Regions from separate parts of the Candidatus Allofournierella merdavium genome, predicted to be linked through region 2. Evidence: a T-box and tRNA genes for the amino acid it is inferred to sense, from the RefSeq annotation. Region 2 holds a T-box; the other regions hold tRNA genes.

Region 1 (7,445 bases), on a different contig from region 2:
GACCGGCCGGAATTTGTTTTCTCCGGCCGGTCCAATGTGGGAAAATCCAGCCTCATCAACAAGCTCTGTAACCGGAAAAACCTCGCGAGGGTCAGCGCCACACCGGGCAAGACGGCCACCATCAATTTCTACACGGTGGACGACGTCTATTTCGTGGACCTGCCGGGGTACGGCTACGCGAAGGTCTCCGCGGCGGACCGCCAGCGGTGGGACCAGCTGATCAACAGCTACTTCGATGACCGGCGGAACTGTGTCCTGCTGGTGCAGCTGCTGGACAGCCGCCACGCTCCTTCCGCCGACGATCTTCAGATGCTGGAATATCTTCGCTATCGAAAGATCCCGTTCGTGGCGGCGCTGACCAAGGCGGACAAGCTGAAAAAGAGCGAAGCGGCAAAAAAAGCCGATGAATTTGCCTTCCTTCGGGAAAAATACGACTGTAAAGGTATTGTTCTTTCCAGCAGCGAAACAGGTCTTGGCATCGACACGTTGCAGGCATTGTTCGATCAGGCGCTTCTGCATGAGGTGTAAATTCCCATGGCATACAACGAATTCGCCTATTTTTACGACGAGCTGAACGGTGAGGCCGACTATGACGCCCTCTATACTTATATAAAAGGGCAGCTGGACGCACACGGTGTGGCCGACGGCATTCTGGCGGACCTTGGCTGCGGCACCGGCGACCTGACGCTGATGCTCACCCAGGCGGGGTACGACATGATCGGGGTGGATCAGTCGGAGGAGATGCTGGCGGTACTGCGGGAAAAGGCGGACGAGTTGGGCGTTTCCGACCGGTTGCTGCTGCTCCGCCAGGACATCCTGGACCTGGACCTGTTCGGCACCATCCGGGGGGCGGTGTCCACCTTCGACACCTACAACCACATCGGCCCCGCGCCCCGGTTCGAGCGGGCGATTGCCCGGGCCGCCTTTTTCATGGAGGAGGGCGGCGTGTTCCTCTTTGACCTCAACACCCCCTACAAGCACCGGCAGGTGCTGGCGGACAACGAATTTGTGCTGGAAGGGCCGGATGCGGTCTGCCGCTGGAAAAACACCTGCGCGCCCCAGGGGGACCGGGTGGATATCTCCATCGAGATACGCTATCTCGATACCGGGGAGGTGTTCCGGGAGCAGTTCTCGGAATACACCTACGAGGCAGCGTATGTGGAGCGGGTGCTGGAGGCAAACGGGTTCCGCCTCGCCGCCCTTTGTGACGGCGAGACCTTCGGGCCCCTCCGGCCGGACAGCCAGCGCTACATCTTTACGGCGATCAAACAATACACACAACTGGAGAAACAACACAATGGCTAACATGATTCGCGGTATTTCCGACAACGGCGGCGTGGTGTTTTACGGCGTGGATTCCACCGCCATCGTGGCCGAGGCCGAACGCATCCACAAGACCAGCGCCGTCACCAGCGCGGCGCTGGGGCGGCTGCTCACGGCCGCCTCCATGATGGGCATCACTCTGAAAAGTGAACAGGATTCCCTGACCCTGCGCCTCAACGGCGGCGGGCCGGCCGGCACCGTCCTGGCGGTGGCCGACGGCACCGGCTGCGTGAAGGGCTATGTGCAGAACCCGGTGGTGGAACTGCCGCTGCGGGCCGACGGCAAGCTGGATGTGGGCGGCGCTGTGGGCAAGGACGGCACATTGAGCGTCGTGCGTGATCTGGGGCTTAAAGAGCCCTATGTGGGTCAGATCCCGCTGGTGAGCGGGGAAGTGGCCGAGGACATCACCGCCTACTATGCCACCAGCGAACAGACCCCCACCGTGTGCGCGCTGGGGGTCCTGGTGAATCCCGATCTGTCCATCCGCTGCGCGGGGGGGTACATGATCCAGCTGTTGCCCGGCGCCACCGATCAGGAGATCACCACCCTGGAGCAGAACATCGCCAAGGCTCCCAGTGTGACCCGCCTTTTGCAGCAAGGGATGGGACCCAAGGAGATCATGGACCTGGTGCTGCAGGGCTTTGACCCGCAGGTGCTGGATGAATACGACGTGTGCTACCGGTGCGATTGCAGCCGGGAGCGGGTGGAGCGCGCCCTGCTGAGCATGGGCCGCAAGGAACTGGAAAGCCTTGCCGCAGAGCAGAAGTGCGTGGAAGTGAACTGCCAGTTCTGCGACAAAACCTACAATGTGGACGTGGCAAAACTGCTTCGCTCCCTGTAAAAAAACGGACATTCGCATGGTTTGCCCGCCTTTGGAGAAACTAAAATAAAGTTGAGAAATAGTCTTGACAAAGCAGGTAAGATACGGTAAAATAAACAACGTCGCCAAAACACATCGGCGATGCAAACCATGGGATTTGCGGCTTTAGCTCATCTGGTAGAGCGCCACCTTGCCAAGGTGGAGGTAGCGAGTTCGAGCCTCGTAAGCCGCTCCATTTTTAAGGAAGTTTAGCTCAGCTGGGAGAGCATCTGCCTTACAAGCAGAGGGTCAGCGGTTCGAGCCCGTTAACTTCCACCACCGTGGCCCGGTAGTTCAGTCGGTTAGAACGCTAGCCTGTCACGCTAGAGGTCGTGAGTTCGAGCCTCATCCGGGTCGCCAATTTGCCTCTGTAGCTCAGTTGGTAGAGCAGGGGACTGAAAATCCCCGTGTCATTGGTTCGATTCCGATCGGAGGCACCATTTTTTGCGGCTTTAGCTCATCTGGTAGAGCGCCACCTTGCCAAGGTGGAGGTAGCGAGTTCGAGCCTCGTAAGCCGCTCCATAAAAAGAACCGACTTCTCCTCGGTTCTCATCTGGTGCCGTGGCCAAGTGGTAAGGCAAAGGTCTGCAAAACCTTCATTCACCGGTTCAAATCCGGTCGGCACCTCCAGTTTCGCCGCAAGCGTTCCGCTTGCGGCGATTTTTTTGTTGGTTGCCGATTTACCCTCCCTTGTGCTATACTAACGTTATATATACGCATTGTGCAGGAAAACCCAAAAGACGTGGGCGCGGGGATCGGGCATCCCGTTGAACCGAAAGAAGGCTCTGCAACGGCAGGAAAAATCTGTCCCGCAGGGTCGCCCGCCTGCTTCGGTTTACCGGGCACGAATGTGACGTGCCGGAGAGGCCGAAATCATGCAAACCATAAAACGCCGCATTCGTGCGATTCATCTCACTTGGAAAGGGGAACAGGGAATACCAATGGCGCGCAGAGACAAAATAAACTATTATCTGGATCTTGCGGAGAGCGTTTCGCAGCGGGGCACCTGTATGCGCCGACACTACGGGGCGGTGATCGTGAAAAACGACGAGGTGATCTCCACCGGTTATGTGGGGGCGCCCCGCGGGCGTAAGAACTGCGATGATATGAAGGTCTGCATCCGTGAAAAGCTGCAGATCCCCCGCGGTGAGCGGTATGAACTGTGCCGCAGCGTTCATGCGGAGGCCAATGCCATCATCAGTGCTTCCCGCGATAAAATGCTGGGCAGTTCGCTGTATCTGGTGGGCATTGACATGGCCACCGGCGACTACGTCAAAAACGCCAGCAGTTGCTCCATGTGCAAGCGGATGATCATCAACGCGGGCATCGAAAAGGTGTATATCCGGGATACCCGCGACGAATACCGCATGGTCCTTGTGCAGGATTGGATCGACAACGACGAGTCGCTGGAGGGTGTGTTCGGATACTGATTCAAGAAGGCGGTTTGCGTTTTGAAGGACAATAAACTGAAAACGATCTTTGTCTGCTCCAACTGCGGGGAAAGCAGCCCTCGCTGGATGGGGCGCTGCCCCAGCTGCGGGGCCTGGAACACGATGGTGGAGGATGTGGTCGTGCCCGAGCCGAAGTCTGCGGCGCGGGGTGCGTCCGCCCGGCCCGCCGGTGTCACTGGCATCACCGCGCGGCGCCTTTCGGAGGTGAGCACCACCGAAGAGAAAAGCCGCATCGTCACCGGCATCTCCGAGTTGGATCGGGTGCTGGGCGGCGGCATCGTGCTGGGCAGTGTGGTGCTGCTGGGCGGTGAGCCGGGCGCGGGCAAATCCACCTTGCTGCTGCAGCTGTGCGGCGCCATCAGCGACCGCTGTGAGGTGCTGTATATCACCGGCGAGGAATCGGTGCGTCAGATCAAACTGCGCGCCGACCGGCTGCAGGTGCCCCAGCAGAACATTCATCTCGCCGCCGAGACGGACATCGACGATATATGCGGTCTTATTGAGCAGACCAAACCGGATCTGGTGGTCATCGACTCCATCCAGACCATGCACTGCGGCGATGTTTCCAGTTCGGCGGGCAGCGTGTCCCAGGTGAAGGAGTGTTCCGCGCGTCTGCTGGCCGTGGCGAAAAGCTGCGAGATCCCCACTTTTATTGTGGGCCATGTAAATAAGGATGGCGCCATCGCCGGCCCTAAGGTGATGGAGCACATTGTGGATACCGTACTCTACTTTGAAGGGGACAAAACGCTGCCGTATCGGGTGCTGCGGGCGGCGAAAAACCGCTACGGCTCCACCAACGAGATCGGGATGTTCGATATGACCGGCCACGGCCTGACCCAGATCGAAAACCCCTCGCAGGTGCTCCTGGAAGGCCGTCCGCTGGGCACCAGCGGCAACTGTGTCGCCTGCACCATGGAAGGCACCCGCCCAATCCTGAGCGAAGTGCAGGCCCTGGTGACCAAGAGCAGCTTCAATGTGCCGCGCCGCACCGCCAGCGGCTTTGATTTCAATCGTGCCAACCTGCTCATCGCGGTCCTGGAAAAGCGGGCAGGGTACTTCTTCGGCAGTCTGGATGTGTATCTGAACATCGTGGGCGGCCTGGAACTGGACGAGACCGCCTGCGATCTGGCGGTCTGCCTGGCCATGGTCTCGTCCATGCTGGACAAGCCCATCGATGACAAGACCGTGGCCATCGGCGAGGTGGGCCTCGGCGGGGAAGTGCGCAATGTGACCTTCCTGGAACTGCGGCTGCGAGAGGCCCAGCGCATTGGTTTTACCAAGGCCATCGTTCCGCGGCACAGCCTCAAACAACTGGATCCGAAAGAGTTTGCCGACATCGAACTGGTGGGCGTGAACTATCTGCGGGACGCCATCCAGGCCATCAAATAAGGAGCGGCACCGGAGCGCGCGCGATCTTGCGCCCCGGTGCTTTATTATAATGTAAGGGGTCTGGTGGTCACGAAGTGCCGTTTATCAGCCCACTTTGGTGTTGCCTCACAGACCGCCTTGACAAATCTTTTGGGGGAAGGTATACTAATTTCAATTAATATAATTTCGCTAAATAAAAATTTAGCGAAATTAAGGGGAGGGCAAACCCGGTTATATGAGCACCTATATCGATACCATGCATCCCGAGCGCCACGATCCGTATGAGGATATCCCGCGGGATGTACGGGATTTTTTGAATTACCTTGGCGCGATCCTCAACCGATCGCCCCGCACGGTCAATGCCTATTACATTGATCTGCGGCTGTTCTTCAAATTCCTGTTGCGTGAACGCGGCCTCGCTCCGTCCAACTGCGCGTTTGAGGACATCGACATCCGTTCTGTCGATACAGCGGCCATCGGCAGCGTGACCCAGTCGGAAATCTATGAGTATCTGTATTTTTTAAAAAACGAACGGCACAACGAACCAGCCGCCCGCGCCCGCAAGCTGACCAGCATCAAGAGTTTCTATCGATTCATGACGGTGAAGTCCAATCGCCTGTTGGATGACCCGGCCAAGGATATTTCTGTGCCCAGCCTGAAAAAGGCGTTGCCGAAATACCTTTCTCTCGAGGAAAGCATCGACTTGTTAAAAAATATACAAAGCGACTTTTACGAGCGTGACTTCTGCATCCTCACGCTTTTTTTGAACTGCGGCATGCGCCTGAGCGAACTTGTGGCTATTGATCTGAAGGATTTTCAGGAGGACACCATCCGCATCGTGGGCAAGGGCAACAAAGAGCGGCTGGTGTATCTGAACGCCGCCTGTATGGACGCGCTGAAGCACTATCGCGCTGCCCGTGCGGCGCTGGGCAACCTGCGGGACCCACAGGCTCTGTTCGTTTCCAAAAAGACGGGCAGGCGCCTGAGTGCCCGGCGCGTACAGCAGATCGTGGACCACTGCCTGCAAACAGCCGGGCTTGCCGGAAAGGGATATTCTCCGCACAAACTGCGCCATACAGCGGCGACGCTGATGTATCGCCACGGCAACGTGGATATGCTGGAACTCAAAGAAATACTGGGGCATGCGCATGTGTCCACCACCGAGATCTACACACACATCAACACCGAAAAGCTGCGAAAGGCCGCCAAGTCCACTCCCCTGTCCAGAATCTCCTATATACAGCCACAGGATCCCCAAGCGGTGTCAGAACAGCCTGCCGAAGACGAGAGTGAGCAGGACTGATAGCACGCACACAAGCATGGCGGCAAAATTCACGGCCAGGTAACGGCGGATCATGCGCCGTGCCGCTGTGCCAAGGCCATTCCCCCCATGCCCCAAGCAACTGCGCAGTAACCCACAGGACACATGGAAAGCGGACGCACTTAACAGTATCACGAACAGGCTGCCCAGCACCTCCGGAAGCCAAAACACCAGCGCCTGCAGCAAAAGCCCCTTCGCCGCGCCCAACTGCTGATACAACAGCGCGGTGAACACACCGGTGCCGGCGCCTTTCAGCAGCATGGTGATGGGGATCAGGCCAACGCCAAGCACACAGAATCCGGCGATGAGGACCAGGGTGAGTTGGCAGAACAGCGACAGAAACCCCACGCTGAAAACCATCGCCCCGTTGCCCGTGGTGCGCAGCCCCAGGTCGATGGAGGCAAAATAGCGGGCATAGGTCATCAGCGGCTCGCTCAGGATACGGCTGCAAACGGACCCCACCGCAAGCCCGCACAGATACAGGCCCCCCATCACACAGGCGGTCCGCAGCATTGCGGGGCGCGATGCCGCGCTGAATCTCTGCCGCCGCATTGTCTGCGCGGAAACGTTCGGGGTGGTGCCGCCGGTTCTGACCTGCCTGTCCGCCGGCTCCGCCGGACGAGGAGCATCGCGCTGCGGCTGTATGGGCTGCTGGCGGACCGAAAGCGGCGTTTTGACCGGGGCGGCGGGCTGCTGCGGGGGTCGTTGTGTGATTACAGTGTCGGAAGGGCGATACGTCCACATAGCTTGTACCTCTTTTTGGTTGTTTACAAAATTGTATGCGGTGGATCCGATCCCTATGAAAAAACGCTCCGCGCGTTGCAAAGCGGAGCGTTTTTCCTTTAACCGGGACGGCGGGTTCGTTTGCGTTCCGCTATCACGATCCCAAGATACCCGCCGAAGCAGCCGGCCAGGATGTAGCAGACCAGCTTGATGCCGGCGGTGGCGGTGAAGTCGAACTGACCGTTGAGCAGCGCGGCCGCAAGGTAGATCAGATAGTACGCCACCCCTGTGCACAGGCCACAGAACAAGCCGTTCTTTTTGAATCCTCGCGCCAGAGCGAGGCCACAGACAAAGCAGCCCAGACACACTGCACAGGTGGCCATGGGCACGGCGGACCATG
Region 2 (7,445 bases):
GGTGAGCCGTCGGGGCCGCTTCAGGGCGATCTGCCGCACCGCGGCCAGCGCCGCGTCCGGCCTCGCGGCCAGCCGCGCAAGGCGCAGGGGCACCGGCGTGCCGCCGGCGTGGCCGAACTCCAGCGCCTCGTTCATCCGGCGCTCGTCGGCAAAAGCAAGCGGGTGGCCGACGCAGCCGTCGGCGGCGGGGGGCGGGGTCTGCCCGTCCCACAGTTCCAGCAGGTGCACGGTGTGGCCCCGCCGCGCCAGCAGGCAGGCCACCCGCCGCGCCAGCGCCGGCGTGGGGGCCAGGGGGAACTCCACCGTGTCCAGGATAAAGAGCAGTTTCATAAAGGGCACCTTGCCCGCCGGGCGGGCGGTCGAAAAATTCAGCGGCGGTCGGTGAGCAGCAGGCGGCAGAGCCACCGGTAGAAGGGCCCGCCCATGCAGGCCACCAGCGCCACCACCTTCATCTTCCCGGGCAGGCGGGGCAGCGTCAGCGCCCGGCGCAGCCCCTGTCGCAGCTGGGCCAGCAGAAAGCGGTGGTCCGCCGAGAAGTCCCGGGCGTTCTCCTGCCGCAGGATCATACTGTCCAGATACAGCAGCTTTTCATAGTAAAACGCCCGGGCCGTGGGCTCCAGAGCGCTGTCCTTCGCCTCGTTCAGGATGGTGGAGGCCACCGACAGCTGGTCCTCCAGCGCCCGGCGGTGCAGCGGCCGGTGGGTGGTGGAGGCCGCGTGCTGGCGGTAGAAGTAGCCCACCAGGTCCACAAAGGCCATGCCCTTCACCCGTTGCAGGATGTGCCAGTTGAGGTACAGGTCTTCGTTGTAGATCACCGGCGAGGAGAAGTCGAACCCCTCGAACAGGCTGCGGTGGTACAGCTTGTTGCACAGGCTGTACTCCACCCGCTTGTCGTGAAGCAGCGCGTCCAGGTGCAGCGGCGCCTCAAAGCGCAACCGCGCCTGGGGCTCGTCGGGCACCTCCGGGGGCTGTTCCCCCAAGAAGGGCAGAAAGCGGCAGCAGGCCACCGGCAGGCCGGTGGACCGGCAGCTGGCCGCCAGTTCTTCCAGCATCCGTCGGTGAAGCAGGTCGTCCGAGTCCACAAAGGCGAGATACTCCCCCTTTGCCGCCTGCACCCCCGCGCCCCGGCCGCCGATGATGCCCAGGTTCTCCTGGTGGATCACCGTGCAGCGCTGATTTTCCCGGGCGAAGGCGTCGCAGGCCTCGGCGGAACCGTCGGTGCTGCCGTTGTCCACCAGCAGCAGTTCAAAGTCGGTGAGGGTCTGGCGGGAGATGCTCTCCAGGCAGGGGGCAAGGTAGGCCCCCGCGTTGTACACCAGCACCACCACCGTGATCAGCGGTCTTGTCATGGTCATCTTCCCTCCGTCTGCGCCGCCCGGGCGAGATAAAATTCCTCCAGCCAGCGGGCGGTGTCAGCGATGTCGTAGCCCGCGGCGCGGATGGCCCCGGCGGGGCAGCGGCGGGCGGCAAAGCCGCCGCCGGCCAGTTCCAGCGCGGCGGCCGCCCACTCGCCGGCGGGCTCGTCCAGCCCCATGCGCCGCACCAGCGGGGTGATGCACACCTCGTCGGTGATGGCGCTGCTGGCCACCACCGGCAGCCCCGCCGCCTGCGCCTCCACCAATGTCACCGGCAGTCCCTCGTGCAGGGAGGGAAAGACAAAGCAGTCCATGGCGGAAAGCAGGGCGGGCACATCCTCCCGCAGACCGAGAAAGCGCACCGCCTCCGAAAGGCCCAGCCGCCGCGCCTGTTCGGCTATTTTGGGCCGCAGGGGGCCGTCCCCCGCCAGCAGCAGGGCGCTGTCCGGCCGGCGGGCGTGGAGGGCGGCGAAGATCTTCAGCAAAAAGGCGTGGTTCTTCTGTTCGGTGAACCGGCCCACATGGCCCACCGCGAAGACGTCCCCGGCAAGGCCCAGTTCTGCGCGCACCGCGGCGCGGGCGGCGGCGTCGGGGGCGAAGGCCTCCGGCTGCACCCCGTTGAAGAGGATGTGGGCGTCGGCCGCCTTTGCCCCGAACATCCAGTCGGCGGCGGCCCTGCTGCAGGCGAACAGGTCGGTGGCCCAGGGCAGCACCATCCGGCCGTAGTGGTCCTTCACCAGCTGAAAGGCAAGGCCCCCCTCGTTTTTGGTGTTGTGGCTGTGGGCGATGCGCACCGGGATGCCCGCCTTCGCCGCCCGCTGCATCACCAGGCCGCTGAACTTGTCCATGTGGGAGTGGACGATGGGGTACCGGGGCGAAGCGCGCAGCACCCGGTCCAGCGCCGCGGTGTAGACGAAGGGCCCCTTTTGGGTGATGAAGGGGATGCGGTGGATCACGCCGCCCAGGGCCTCGATCTCTTTTTCGTACACGCCGGGAAAGGAGGAGACAAAGTCGAACTGCACCTTCTCCCGGTGGATGTTGCGGTAGAGGTTCATGATGAGGCTCTCGTAGCCCCCGTGGCCCAAGCCCGCCACACAGTGCAGCACCCGGATCGGCGCCATGGCACGCCCCCCTTTTCATGTCAGGATACACGCTTCAGTATAGCAAAAAGCCGGGGGCTTTGCAATAAAGCCGCCGGCCGCGCCCAGGTCGCCAAAGGGCGAAAAAAGGGGGGCTCCGCCGGCCGGCGGAGCCCCCCTTTGAAGGATCAGGGATTCACATAGTTGCGCACCATCGCCTGCAAAAGATCATCCCGGTCCACCTTGCGGATGAGGGAGCGGGCGTTTTTGTAGGTGGTGATGTAGGTGGGGTCCTCCGACAGGATGTAGCCCACCAGCTGGTTGATGGGATTGTAGCCCTTTTCCTTCAGGGCGTCGTACACCTCCTGCACCACGGCGCGGATCTCACGGTCGCGTTCGTCGTAGATGGAGAATACAGCGGTAGGATCAGACATCTCTCGGGCCCCCCTTTGCAAAGGAAATGATTTTATAAGCATAGTATACAGGATAACGCCCCCGATTGCAAGAGCGGCCGGCGGGCAAATTTGCGGGTATTTTGTGAAGGCCGCCCCTGCCGGGACAAAAAGGCGCCGTCTCCCGCAACGGGAAACGGCGCCCGAAAGGACACAAAGAAGCTCAGCTGCGCAGGCTCACGCCCTTTTCGCCCAGGGCTTTCAGCACCCGGCCGATGGCCTCGTCCACCTCCTGATCGGTGAGGGTGCGGTCCGCCGCGCGGAACACCAGGTTATAGGCCAGGCTCTTTTTGCCTTCGCCCACCTTCTCGCCGGTGTACACGTCGAAGAGGGTCAGGCTCTCCAGATTCTCGCCGGCGTTCGACCGGATGCAGCCGGCCAGTTCGGCGGCGGGCGTCGCCTCGTCGGCCACCAGGGCCAGGTCGCGGCTGGTGGCGGGGTGCTTGGGCAGCGGGGTGAACTGAGGCTCGCCGCCCCGCAGCTGGAACAGCTTGTCCAGATCCAGGTCGGCGGCCACCACCCGGGCCTTGATGCCGTAATTGGCGCAGACGGTGGGGTGGATCTCACCCACGGTGCCCACCTTTTCGCCCTTCACATAGATGTCGGCGGCGCGCCCGGGGTGGAAGGCTGTGCCCGCGGCGTTGCGCTGCACCGTGAAGTCCCGGATGCCGGCGGTGGCCAGCAGGCCCTCCGCCACGCCCTTCATGGCCAGATAGTCCCACTGGGGGCCGTAGGCCGCCAGGATGAGCTTCTGCAACTCGGTGGGCAGAAGGTCGCTGGGGGTCTTGCCCTCGGCGGCCAGCTTTTTGCACAGGGCGGGGTAGTCGTTGAAGTCGTTGTCCGCTACCTCGTGGGCCAGCGGGCTGGGCAGGTACTCGGTGGCCTGCTCGAACACGGCGCACGCGGCGGCCCGGGCGCTGTAATTGCGGGCGACCACCTCCATCACGCTGGGCAGGGCGGTGGTGCGCATGATGCTGGTGTCCTCGCCCAGGGGGTTGGAGATCACCACCGCATTGCGCAGCGGGTCGTTCGCCGGCAGGTTGATCTGGTCAAAGCACTTGGCGCTGTAGAAGCTGAAGGTCTCGCACTCCCACAGCCCGTAGCCCGCCAGGGTGCGGGTGAGCTTTTCGTCAAAGCTCTGGCGGGGGGTGGGCCGGGCCTCGGCCACGCCCCGCATCAGGGTGCTGGGCAGCTTGTTGTAGCCCACATACCGGGCCACCTCCTCGGCCAGGTCGCAGTCCCGCTTCACATCGTCCCGCAGGGTGGGGCAGACCACCACGTCCCCCTCCATCTTAAAGCCCAGGGGCAGAAGGATGTCCACCATCTGCTCACGGCTCAGGGTGGTGCCCAGCAGCCGGTTGATGACCTCGGGGCGCAGGGGCACCCGGTTCTCAGTGCGGGGTGCGGGGTAGATGTCCACCACGCCGTCCACCACGTCGCCGGCGTCCAGCAGCTGCACCAGCTCCAGCGCCCGGGCCAGGGCCGGCGCGCAGGTGTTGGGGTCCAGGCCCTTGGAGTACTTGGCGGAGGCCTCGGTCTGCAGGCCCAGCTTCTTGGCGGTGGTGCGGATGGAGGGGCCGTAGAACATGGCGCTCTCGAACACCACCCGGGTGGTGTGCTCGTAGGTGCCGCTGTACTCGCCGCCCATCACGCCGGCCACGCCGATGGGGCCCGCGTCGTCGGCGATCACCAGCATCTCCTGGCTGAGGGGCCGGTCCACCCCGTCCAGGGTGACGATGTGCTCGCCGGGCTTGGCGTTGCGCACATGGATGTGCTGGCCGTTCACATACTTGTGGTCAAAGCAGTGCATGGGCTGGCCGTACTCCAGCATCACATAGTTGGTGATGTCCACCAGGTTGTTGATGGGCCGCACGCCGCAGGCCCGCAGCCGGTCCCGCATCCACTTGGGGCTGGGGGCCACCCGCACGTTTTCCACCACCGCGCCGCAGTAGCGCAGGCACAGGTCGCTGTTCTCGATGTCCACTTTCAGCAGGTCGTTCACGCTGCCGTGGCCGGGTTTCACCACCGGGGTGTGGTCCTTGAAGGGGGTGCCGTAGGTGGCGGCCCACTCCCGGCCCAGTTCCCGCACCGCCAGGCAGTCGGGGCGGTTGGGGGTGATCTCGAACTCAAAGACCACGTCGTCCATGCCCAGCGCCTTCACCGCCGGGGTGCCGGGGGCGGGCATGCCCTCGGGGTAGTCCCGCGCATCCAGCACCAGGATGCCGTCCTCAATGGCGTAGGGGAAGTCGTGGACGGTCAGGCCCAGTTCGGCCAGGCTGCACAGCATGCCGTTGCTCTCCACGCCCCGCAGCACGCCCTTGTTGATCTTCACGCCGCCGGGGAGGGTGGAGCCGTCCAGCGCCACCGGCACCAGGTCCCCCACCTTGAGGTTCGCCGCGCCGGTGACGATCTGCAGCGGCGTGCCCTGGCCCGCCTCCACCTGGCAGATCACCATGTGATCGGAGTCCGGGTGGGGCACGATGGACTCGATGCGGCCGATCACCACGTTCTCCACGGCGTCGGCGGCGTTGGTATAGCACTCCACCTTGCTGCCGGTCATGGTGAGCCGGTCGGCCATCTCCTTGGCGGAGCAGTCAAAATCGGCGAATTCCTTCGCCCAACTCATCGGTAAAACCATTGGTGTTTGTCCCCCTTATCAATTAAACTGCTTGAGGAAGCGCAGGTCGTTTTCGTACAGAAGGCGCATGTCGTCGATGCCGTAGCGCATCATGACCACCCGCTCCAGGCCGATGCCGAAGGCGTAGCCGGTGTACTTCTCCGAGTCGATGCCGCAGTTTTCCAGCACCTTGGGGTGCACCATGCCGCAGCCCAGGATCTCGATCCAGCCCTCGCCCTTGCACATGGAGCAGCCCTTGCCGCCGCACTTGAAGCAGCTCATGTCCATCTCGGCGCTGGGCTCGGTGTAGGGGAAGTGATGGGGGCGGAAGCGCACCTTGGTGTGGGGGCCGTAGAGCTTTTTGATGAACTGTTCCAGCGTGCCCTTCAGGTCGCTGAAGGTGATGCCCTCGTCCACCACAAGGCCCTCGATCTGGTGGAAGATGGGGCTGTGGGTGGCGTCCACCGCGTCGGAGCGGTACACCCGCCCGGGGGCGATGATGCGGATGGGGGGCTTGCGCTGCTCCATCGTGCGGATCTGCATGCCGCTGGTCTGGGTGCGCAGCAGGATGTTCTCGGTGATGTAGAAGGTGTCCTGGGTGTCGCGGGCGGGGTGGGTCTTGGGGATGGTGAGCATCTCAAAGTTGTAGTGGTCCAGCTCCACCTCGGGGCCGCTGACCACGTCGAAGCCCATGCCCAGGAAGATGTGCTTGAAGTCGTCCAGCACCAGGTGGAAGGGGTGCAGGCCGCCCTGCTCCGGGCGCTTGCCCGGCAGGGTCACGTCGATGGTCTCGCCGGCCAGGCGCGCGGTGAGGGCCGCCTGGGCCAGTTCCTTCATCCGGGCGCGGATGCGCTCGTCGATCTCCTCCCGCACCTGGTTGGCCAGCGCGCCCACCACCGGGCGCTCCTCGGCGGAGAGTTTGCCCATCTGCTTCAGGATGGCGGTCAACTCGCCCTTTTTGCCCAAAAAGCGCACCCGAAGCTCTTCCACCGCCTTTTCGTCCGCGGCGGCGGCGATCAGCTGGTCCGCCGTGCGGCGGATCTGTTCCAATGCCTCTTTCATGTTGTTTCCTCACTTTCCTCTGGGGGCAAACAAAAACGGCCTCGCCCCCGTGTATTCACAGGGACGAAGCCGGTCAAAGCTCCGCGGTACCACCCGGATTCTTGCTCTTTGAGCAAACACTCAAGCTCCCGCTAACGGGGGAAGGCCGTCTCTGCCTACTGCCGAAGGTTCAGCAAAGCCGCTCGGAAGGGAACTTCGCCTCCGTCCCCGCCGCGGGGCCCTTGCAGCCGGGGGGTCCCTCTCTGTGCCGGGAGAACGGCGCTACTTTCCTTCGTCAGCGCGTTTTACAAAGCCAATCATAGCACACCCGCCGGCGTTTTGCAAGCAAAAAAGACAGGTTTTGCCGCCTTGTAAACCGGGCCGGGGCGTGGTACCATAAAACTGCGAAAAAAAGGAGGGGATGGCCGTGATCGCAGGCGTGGGCGCGGACATGGTCCGGGTGGAGCGGATGGAGAAAAGCCTTGCCAGCGAGGCGTTCTGGCAGCGGGTGTTCGGCGCCGAGGAGCGGGCCTTTCTGGAAAAACTTTCCCCGGCGCGCAAAGCCGCCAGCGCGGCGGCGAACTTTGCCGCCAAGGAGGCCTTTCTGAAGGCCTGCGGCAAAGGCCTGGGGGGCTTTGCCCTGGCGGAGATCCAGGTGCTGCGGGAAAAGAGCGGCGCGCCCTACTACGCCCTGCGGGGCGCGGCGGCGGCCCACCTGGCGGAAAAAGGGCTGCACGCGGCCCTCTCCCTGAGCCACGAGGCGGGGCTGGCCCTGGCCTTCGCGGTGCTGGAGAAAAGCTGATTAAATGCCCGGCGCGCCGGGCATACTACCACCGAGGCCCCGCCATGGGCGGGGGCAGCCATCGCCGCCTTTGTAAGGCGGAAGACATCGGAGGGTAGA
Region 3 (7,445 bases), 120 kb from region 2:
GGAGCAGCATCCAGCCCCAGCGCATGTCCTCCGCGCTCTGCCGGTCAAAGAAAGCGCCCATCCACAGCAGCTCCACCGCCAGCACGGCGGCGCACACCAGCGTGATCCTGCGCCGGCGGCACTTGTAAAATTCCAGTTTCAGCAGTTTCACAGGCTCGCCGCCTTTCCCGTCAACTCCAGGAAAATGTCCTCCAGGCTCTTCTGCCGCTCCTCCAGGCGCACCACCCCCAGGCGGTTCTCCGCCAGAAAGCGGGTGAGCCGGGCGGCGTCCTCGTCCCGCAGGACGGGCAGGATGAGCCAGCCCTCCTCCTCCCGGCAGGGCACCGACCGCTGGGCCAGCAGGTCGCAGGCCAGCCCGTTGTTGTCGGTGCGCAGGGCCAGGTGGTGGGTGCTGCGGCCGTGGAGGGCCGCCAGCGTGTCCTGGAACACCAGTTCCCCCTCCCGGATGACCGCCACATGGTCGGCCATCTGGTCGATCTCGCTCAGCAGGTGGCTGGACACCACCACCGTCATGCCGAACCGGCCGGGCAGGTCGCGGATGAGCTGGCGCATCTCCTGGATGCCCGCCGGGTCCAGGCCGTTGGTGGGCTCGTCCAGAATGAGCAGCCTGGGCCGGCCCAGCAGCGCCGCCGCCAGCCCCAGCCGCTGCTTCATGCCCAGGGAGTAGTGGGCCACCTTTTTGTTCCGCTGGCCCTCCAGCCGGACGATGCCCAGCACCTCCCCCACGCTCTTTTCCGGCGCGCCCCGCAGGGTCTGGACGATGCGCAGGTTCTCCTCGCCGGTGAGGTGGCCGTAGTAGCTGGGGCTCTCGATGAGGCTGCCCACCTGCCGCAGCACCGCCAGGCGGCCGGCCCCCTCCATCCTCTCGCCCAGCACCCGGATGCTGCCCGCCGTGGGGCGCACCAGACCCAAAATCATTTTCAGTGTGGTGGACTTCCCCGCCCCGTTGGGCCCCAGAAAGCCGTAGACGCTGCCCTCGGGCACGTCCAGGTCCAGATGGGCCACCCGCATCACGCCGCCGTATCGCTTGCACAGATCGCGCGTCTCGATGATGTTCATAGCAATGCCTCCTTGTGCCTTTCATCCTACCGCCCGTGCCTTACAGGCCCATGAAGCCAGCCTTACATTTGCCTTAAATCGGGGCGGGCGCTGTGGACGGCGGGGCGGCTTTTTCCTATAATAAAGGAAGTCAAAAGAGAAGGAGGCGGCGCGGGATGGCCCTTCGAATACTCATCGTGGACGACGAACCGGCCCTGCAGGCCATGGTGAAGGAGATACTGACCCAGGCGGGGTACGAGACCGAGGGGGCGCTGTGCTGCGCCGAGGCGCTGGAAAAATTCCGCGCTTCGGCCCCGGACGCGGTGCTACTGGACGTGATGCTGCCGGACGGGGACGGCTTTTCCCTCTTCGGCCGGCTGCGGCAGGGGCGGGACGTGCCGGTGCTGTTCGTCTCCGCCCGGGACGAGGACGAGGCCCGGCTGCGGGGGCTGGGCCTCGGGGCGGACGACTACATCACCAAGCCCTTTCTGCCCCAGGAGCTGCTGCTGCGCCTGCGGGCGGTGCTGCGGCGGGTCTACCGGGAGCAGCCCGCCCCGGCGCGGCTGGGGGACGCGGAGATCGACTGGGGCAAGGGGGTGGTGCGCCGGGCGGGGTCCGAGACCCCCCTCACCGCCAAGGAGTTCGCCCTGCTGAAGGCCCTGTGGGAGGCCCGGGGCAACATCGTCACCATCGACGCGCTGTGTTCCGCCTTGTGGGACGGGCCGCTGGTGGGCTATGAGAACACCCTGATGGTGCACATCCGCCGGCTGCGGGAAAAGGTGGAGGCCGACCCCTCCCACCCCCGCTTCCTGCTGACGGTGCGGGGGCTGGGCTACCGGCTCCGCCGGGAGGAGCGGCCATGAAACTGCGCAGTTTGTGGAAGGGCACACTGCTGGTGGCGGGCTCGGCGCTGCTGATCGCGGCGGTGTCGCTGCTGGGGCTCCTTGCTTTTGTCTGGTGGAACATGGCGGACGGCCGGGGCTGGGGCACCACCATGGAGCAGCTCTCCGCCGCCCTGACCCGGGAGGGGACGGCCTATTCCTTCGCCGGGGAACCGCTGCTGGAAGAAGGCCACTGGGCGATGCTGCTGGACGAGGAGGGGCGGGTGGTCTGGTCGCTCCGCAAACCGCAGGATGTGCCGGAGCAGTTTGCCCTCACCGACGTGGCCTCCTTCACCCGGTGGTATCTGGAGGACTACCCGGTGCGCTGCTGGGTGCGGGAGGACGGGCTGCTGGTGGAGGGCGCGCCAAAAGGCAGCGTGTGGAAACACGACATCGTCCTGGACACCCGGGCCCTGCTGCGGGCCCCCGTCTGGTTCCTGGGCTGTTTTGGGCTGGCGCTGGGCGGCGTGCTGGGGCTGGCCTGCCTGGCGGTGCGCCACTGGTTTTGGCAGGCTCAGAAGGTTCGGGACACCGCCCGCTCGGGCTGGATCAACGGCGTGTCCCACGACATCCGCACCCCCCTCTCGGTGGTGATGGGCTACGCCGCCCAGCTGGAGGAGGCGTCGGACCTGCCCCCCGCCCGCCGGCGGCAGGCGGCCGCCGTCCGGGCCCAGAGCCAGGTCATCCGGGATCTGGTGAACGACCTGAACCTGACCATGCGGCTGGACTGCGCCATGCAGCCGCTGCGCCGCACGGCACTGCGGCCGGAGGCCTTTGTGCGGCAGACGGCGGCGGATTTTCTCAACGGAGGCATGGCGGAGGGGTTCGATCTGGAGGTAGACCTGCCGGACGAGCCGCTGCCGGCGATCGAGGCGGATCCTTTCCTGCTGCGGCGGGCGGTGAACAATCTGCTCACCAACTGCGTGCGGCACAATGCCCCCGGCTGCGCCATCCGCCTGGGGGCGCGGGCCGAAAAGGGCCGGCTGCTGCTCTGGGTGGACGGCGGGATCATGGAGGCCGAAAAGCCTGCCCCCGCCCGGCCGGCGGAACCGGACGGGAGCGCCGCCCACGGCACCGGCCTGCAGCTGGTGGCCCAGATCGCCGCCGCCCACGGCGGCCGGGCGGAATTTTTCGCCGGGCCGCCCTTCCGCTGTGAACTGCGGCTGCCGGCGAAGGGATAAGCCCTGTGGCACGAAAGAAAACGCCCACCGGCGACACGGTCTTTTCCCCGTTCCGCCGGTGGGCGTTTCTTCTTTTCAGTCATGTTTTTCTCTGTTGCAGCCCCTTTTTCAGCATCCGCAGCGTGATGGCCACGATCGCTGCGTAGATAATCCCGCTGGAGACGGCCGAGAGCGAAAGCATCCCGTTCTCCTCCCCGGTGCCCATCACCATGATGAGGGTATTCTGCAGCGTCAGCACCGCCACCAGCGCGTCGATGAAGTTGACCGTCCGCAGTTCCCCCGCCAGTGTATTGCCGCAGGGCCGGCGCCGCTGCCGGCCCAGGTGCAGGGAAGCCATGGTGATCTTCCAGGTGGTGTAGGCGGCCATGGCAATGGCCGGGATGCGCCCCATGGACACGGGTTTGTCCAGCACCACCATCATGGAAATGGGCAGGATCAGCGCCAGGTCCAGCGCCAGCAGCAGCCCGGCGCTGAGGAGGAACGCGCTGCTGCGGCAGCGGTCCTGCTGCTCCGGCGGGAGCGTCCGGTTCCTTTTTTCCGCCAGAAGGGCGATGCCCCGGACGGCGGTGAGCAGGAGGTAGAACACCCCGATGCTCCCGTGCCAGGCCGACCGGTGGAAAAGCCCCAGATACCCGTTGTACGCCGCAAAGAGCGCCGTGCAGCCGGCGGAGGCCTCCGCGCCCAGCAGGGTGCGGCGCACATAGTCCTCCCGCCACGCCCGGAGGGCGCCCGCGGCCGGGCCGTTACACTTCATGGCCGCCCTCCCGGGGGCGCACACAGGACTCGATGATGCCGGCGATCATCTCCACATCGTCCGCGCAGTCCCGGCCCAGCCACTCCTTTACGATGGCGGCGATGCCCTCCACATAGTAGGCCATATAATAGGGGCGGTGGGCCGCCGGGATCTGGAACCACTCCAGAATGGGGCCGAGGATATGCCGTTTCAGTTCCCCGTAGCGGGCGTCCGCCCCCACGCTGCCCGGGTTGCGGAAGGCCGCCCGGTAGACTTTTTTGCTATCCCGGATAAAGTGAAGATAGGGCACAAGGTACTCCCGGGTGACCAGCACCAGTTCTTCCCGCCGGCGGCTGCCCAGGTTTTCCAGCACCTCCTGCTGCCCCCGGGGGAAATAGGACAGAAACCGCCGGTCGATGGTCTCCAGCGCCTCGCTCACCAAATCGGCAACGGTCTCATAGTGCAGATAAAAAGTGGACCGGTTCACGCCTGCCCGGCGGCAGATCTCCTTCACCGTGATGTATTCCAGATCCTTTTCTTCCAGCAGTGCGATGAGGGCCTCGTCCATCCGCAGGGCGGTGTTGAAATATTTGCTCTCGGACTTGTTCATCTGCCGCCCTCCCCTTGCTCATTCCGCCGAATCGCTGATCTGCCGCGCCAGCTGCATGATCTCGAAGGCATACTTCTCCTTGCCGGCCCGCAGCAGCTTTTTGTAGATGGGGTAGTTGAGGCCCACCCCCACGATGCCCAGCAGCCCCAGCAGAATGCCCACCCCCGTGAGCAGCACACCGCCGCCGATCACCTGCATGGAAAGGCACATCCCCAGCCCCAGCACCAGGGTCATCAGCACGCCGAAACTGTAGGCGAAGATGTTGGCCGGGCCCTTTGCCCGGCGGTCCAGCTTGCGCAGGGCCACCACTTTGGAGGTGCCTTTGGGGGCGTATTCGTTGGCAATGGCTTCCGCGAAAATTTTATCCGTGTTCATGGTGAAATTCTCCTTTTATGATCGTTCTTTCGCAGCTGCTGATACGATCATACAGGAGAACAGGCCAAAAGGGAACGACATCTTCGGCCCTGTGTGCCGATTTCAGCCGCCGAAGGAACGATTTTGCCCCGCAGGGTTTTGCTCGCCCGAAACCTTGCGCCGCGGCCCTTCGCCGCCGCAAGCGCGATGCCGCCCCCCTGGGCGGCCGGGGCCCCCGCGGAAATTTGCGTCAGCAAAGTTTCGCGGGGAGAAGGAGGAATGACGGAGCGGTATGAGAAAGGCCCGGCCTTTTGACCGGGTGTTCTGAATGGTGCGGAGTCCAGACAGCCGCCCCCCGGGCGGCCGGGGCCCCCATGAAAATTTGCGCAAGCAAAATTTCATGGGGAGAAGGAGGAATGACGGAGCGGTATGAGAAAAGCCCGGCCTTTTGGCCGGGTGTTCTGAATGGTGCGGAGTCCAGACAGCCGCCCCCCGGGCGGCCGGGGCCCCCATGAAAATTTGCGCAAGCAAAATTTCATGGGGAGAAGGAGGAATGACGGAGCGGTATGAGAAAAGCCCAGCCAAACGGCTGGGCTTTTTGAATGGAGCGAAGTCCATTCCGACGTGGTGCCTCCGATCGGAATCGAACCAATGACACGGGGATTTTCAGTCCCCTGCTCTACCAACTGAGCTACAGAGGCGTATGGAGCGGCTTACGAGGCTCGAACTCGCTACCTCCACCTTGGCAAGGTGGCGCTCTACCAGATGAGCTAAAGCCGCCTATGGTCGGGATGACAGGATTTGAACCTGCGGCATCCTGCTCCCAAAGCAGGCGCGCTACCGAACTGCGCTACATCCCGTCATTGATCTCACTTTCAGGCCGATCGGACCCAAAAGCACAGATAAAGAGGACCGCAGCTCCCTTCGCGCAATCGTCGCGTGCGGCGCCGCACCAAAGGGCGGCTGGCCCGCTCGGTTGCGCATCAAGGGCTCCGCCTCGCTGCATCCGCCACCGGCGGCGCTCGGCTTCGCCCACCGAACTGCGCTACATCCCGTTGGCTGGAGGCCGGCCGCGTCCTGTCGTTTTGAGAACCGCGCCGCATCCCGTTACGAACCGCCGGGAGACGCCGTGTGACACGGCCGCCCGGCAGGGCGCTTTTGCTATTATAACCGATTCATCCCCCCGCGTCAATGCGGAGGGACGAATTTTTTTGATTTTTCGCGCCGGGTTCATTCCTGCTGCCGGTCCGCGGTCTCCTCGCCGCCCTGGATGAGGGCCTGCTTTTGCTCCAGTTCCTGCTCCATCTGGGCCTCTTCGGTCTTGATCTCCCAGTGGATGAGGAAGGTCAGCGCCGCCCGCAGCACGATGATGGCGCCCACGATGGCGATCTCACTGAACTGGCGCACCACCACGGTGCGCAGGATCTCGCTGCCCAGCTTGAACTCCAGGCCCATGGCCATGCCCTTGGCCAGCTTCAGGCGGGTCAGGGGGTCGCGGCGCACATAGTTGTAGATGCCCTGCAGCGCCGCCACCACAATGACGCCCACACCGATGAATTCCAGCAGCACCACCGACAGATTCACCAGGGTCACCAGACCCTCGTGCAGCCCGTTATAGAAGTTCTCGAAAAACATCGCCTCCGCGCCGCTCAGCGGGGCCGGCGGGGCCGGCGTGGCCGCCGGGGCCATGCTCGCGATCGGTTCCATGTTCGCTCCTCCCTGCGCCGGCCTTCCGCAAAGCCGGGCGCATCTCCTTATTTTATATAAGTATAGCAGATGTTCCCCTGTTTGCATAGGCCCCGGTGAAAGCTGCCATACAAAGGGGAACGGGCCCCGCTGTGCCTGGCGGGACCCGTCTTTTTTTGTCAGCGATACATGCCGTTGACCTGCATATAGTCAAACAGCTGTTTGCCGTGGTGCTGCTCCTGCTGCTGGATGCCGCTGAGCACCTGGCGGCTCTTCTCGTCGCAGAATTCAAACACGGAGGTGTTGTAGGCCGCGGAGACATACTTCTCGGTGGCCAGCAGGTCCGCCACCAGATAGGCGTCCTTCTTTTTCCCCGCCCGGTTCGCCGCGGACTGGCCGGGCGCCGGCTGCTGTTTTGCCGCTTTGGGCTGGGTGGTCTGGGGTTCGGGCACCTTGCCCGCCAGCATCTGCGTCACCGTGTCGTAGTGGTTCTGTTCCGCCTGGGCGATCTGCCCCAGCATGGTCTTGAGGGCCGGGTCGCAGGCCGCCTCCGCGGCCTTCTGGTACTTCTCGGCGCACAGTTTTTCCTCGTTCTGCAGGTCCTTCAACAGGCTCTGCTCCTTTTTGGTCATAGCCATATTCCTTTTCTCTCCTTTTTTCGCGCGGCGCGCGGTTTGGTGTCAGTGTTCCCAAATCCTCGCCCGGTATGCAAAAGCCGCCCCCGGCGGCCCTGTGCGGGCCGCCGGGGGCGGCAAAACACCAATATGACGGGGGCTCAGTCCTCCACCCAATCCTTCGCGCGGGCCACGGCCTTGTGCCAGCCGGCCACCAGCCTGGCCCGCTTTTCCTCCTCCATGGCCGGCTCGTAGAGTTTATCCAGCGTCCACTGGCTGCGGATGTCGTCCAGGCTGGACCACACCCCCGTGGCCAGACCGGCCAGATAGGCCGCCCCCAGGGCGGTG

What was found. A T-box is a leader RNA that pairs with one kind of tRNA and senses whether it is charged. The one in region 2 lies ahead of pheS (phenylalanine--tRNA ligase subunit alpha), so its partner is inferred to be a tRNA-Phe.
Region 1: it encodes a tRNA-Phe, which carries the amino acid that the T-box ahead of pheS (phenylalanine--tRNA ligase subunit alpha) is inferred to sense. The anticodon was not compared.
Region 3: it encodes a tRNA-Phe, which carries the amino acid that the T-box ahead of pheS (phenylalanine--tRNA ligase subunit alpha) is inferred to sense. The anticodon was not compared.

What each region holds. Positions count from the first base shown of each region.
Region 1 covers NZ_CALWND010000002.1:131,378-138,822, reverse strand. Annotated here, with positions in the region: gene yihA (ribosome biogenesis GTP-binding protein YihA/YsxC) at 1-528, shown strand, start outside; gene ACH2A7_RS02090 (class I SAM-dependent DNA methyltransferase) at 535-1,305, shown strand; gene hslO (Hsp33 family molecular chaperone HslO) at 1,298-2,164, shown strand; tRNA gene ACH2A7_RS02080 (tRNA-Gly) at 2,303-2,378, shown strand; tRNA gene ACH2A7_RS02075 (tRNA-Val) at 2,386-2,461, shown strand; tRNA gene ACH2A7_RS02070 (tRNA-Asp) at 2,466-2,542, shown strand; tRNA gene ACH2A7_RS02065 (tRNA-Phe) at 2,547-2,622, shown strand; tRNA gene ACH2A7_RS02060 (tRNA-Gly) at 2,629-2,704, shown strand; tRNA gene ACH2A7_RS02055 (tRNA-Cys) at 2,738-2,812, shown strand; gene ACH2A7_RS02050 (dCMP deaminase family protein) at 3,124-3,612, shown strand; gene radA (DNA repair protein RadA) at 3,634-5,022, shown strand; gene ACH2A7_RS02040 (tyrosine recombinase XerC) at 5,237-6,304, shown strand; gene ACH2A7_RS02035 (hypothetical protein) at 6,266-7,066, opposite strand; gene ACH2A7_RS02030 (TIGR04086 family membrane protein) at 7,165-7,445, opposite strand, start outside.
Region 2 covers NZ_CALWND010000006.1:157,325-164,769, forward strand. Annotated here, with positions in the region: gene ACH2A7_RS06545 (glycosyltransferase) at 1-330, opposite strand, end outside; gene ACH2A7_RS06550 (glycosyltransferase family 2 protein) at 369-1,355, opposite strand; gene ACH2A7_RS06555 (glycosyltransferase family 1 protein) at 1,352-2,476, opposite strand; gene ACH2A7_RS06560 (IreB family regulatory phosphoprotein) at 2,623-2,868, opposite strand; gene pheT (phenylalanine--tRNA ligase subunit beta) at 3,050-5,524, opposite strand; gene pheS (phenylalanine--tRNA ligase subunit alpha) at 5,543-6,565, opposite strand; T-box leader at 6,622-6,852, opposite strand; gene ACH2A7_RS06575 (holo-ACP synthase) at 6,966-7,346, shown strand.
Region 3 covers NZ_CALWND010000006.1:41,551-48,995, reverse strand. Annotated here, with positions in the region: gene ACH2A7_RS06035 (ABC transporter permease) at 1-151, opposite strand, end outside; gene ACH2A7_RS06030 (ATP-binding cassette domain-containing protein) at 148-1,059, opposite strand; gene ACH2A7_RS06025 (response regulator transcription factor) at 1,215-1,901, shown strand; gene ACH2A7_RS06020 (sensor histidine kinase) at 1,898-3,100, shown strand; gene ACH2A7_RS06015 (hypothetical protein) at 3,180-3,854, opposite strand; gene ACH2A7_RS06010 (TetR/AcrR family transcriptional regulator) at 3,844-4,443, opposite strand; gene ACH2A7_RS06005 (dihydropteridine reductase) at 4,462-4,818, opposite strand; tRNA gene ACH2A7_RS06000 (tRNA-Phe) at 5,423-5,498, opposite strand; tRNA gene ACH2A7_RS05995 (tRNA-Gly) at 5,502-5,577, opposite strand; tRNA gene ACH2A7_RS05990 (tRNA-Pro) at 5,581-5,657, opposite strand; gene ACH2A7_RS05985 (DUF1622 domain-containing protein) at 6,028-6,504, opposite strand; gene ACH2A7_RS05980 (spore coat protein) at 6,663-7,121, opposite strand; gene glpK (glycerol kinase GlpK) at 7,259-7,445, opposite strand, start outside.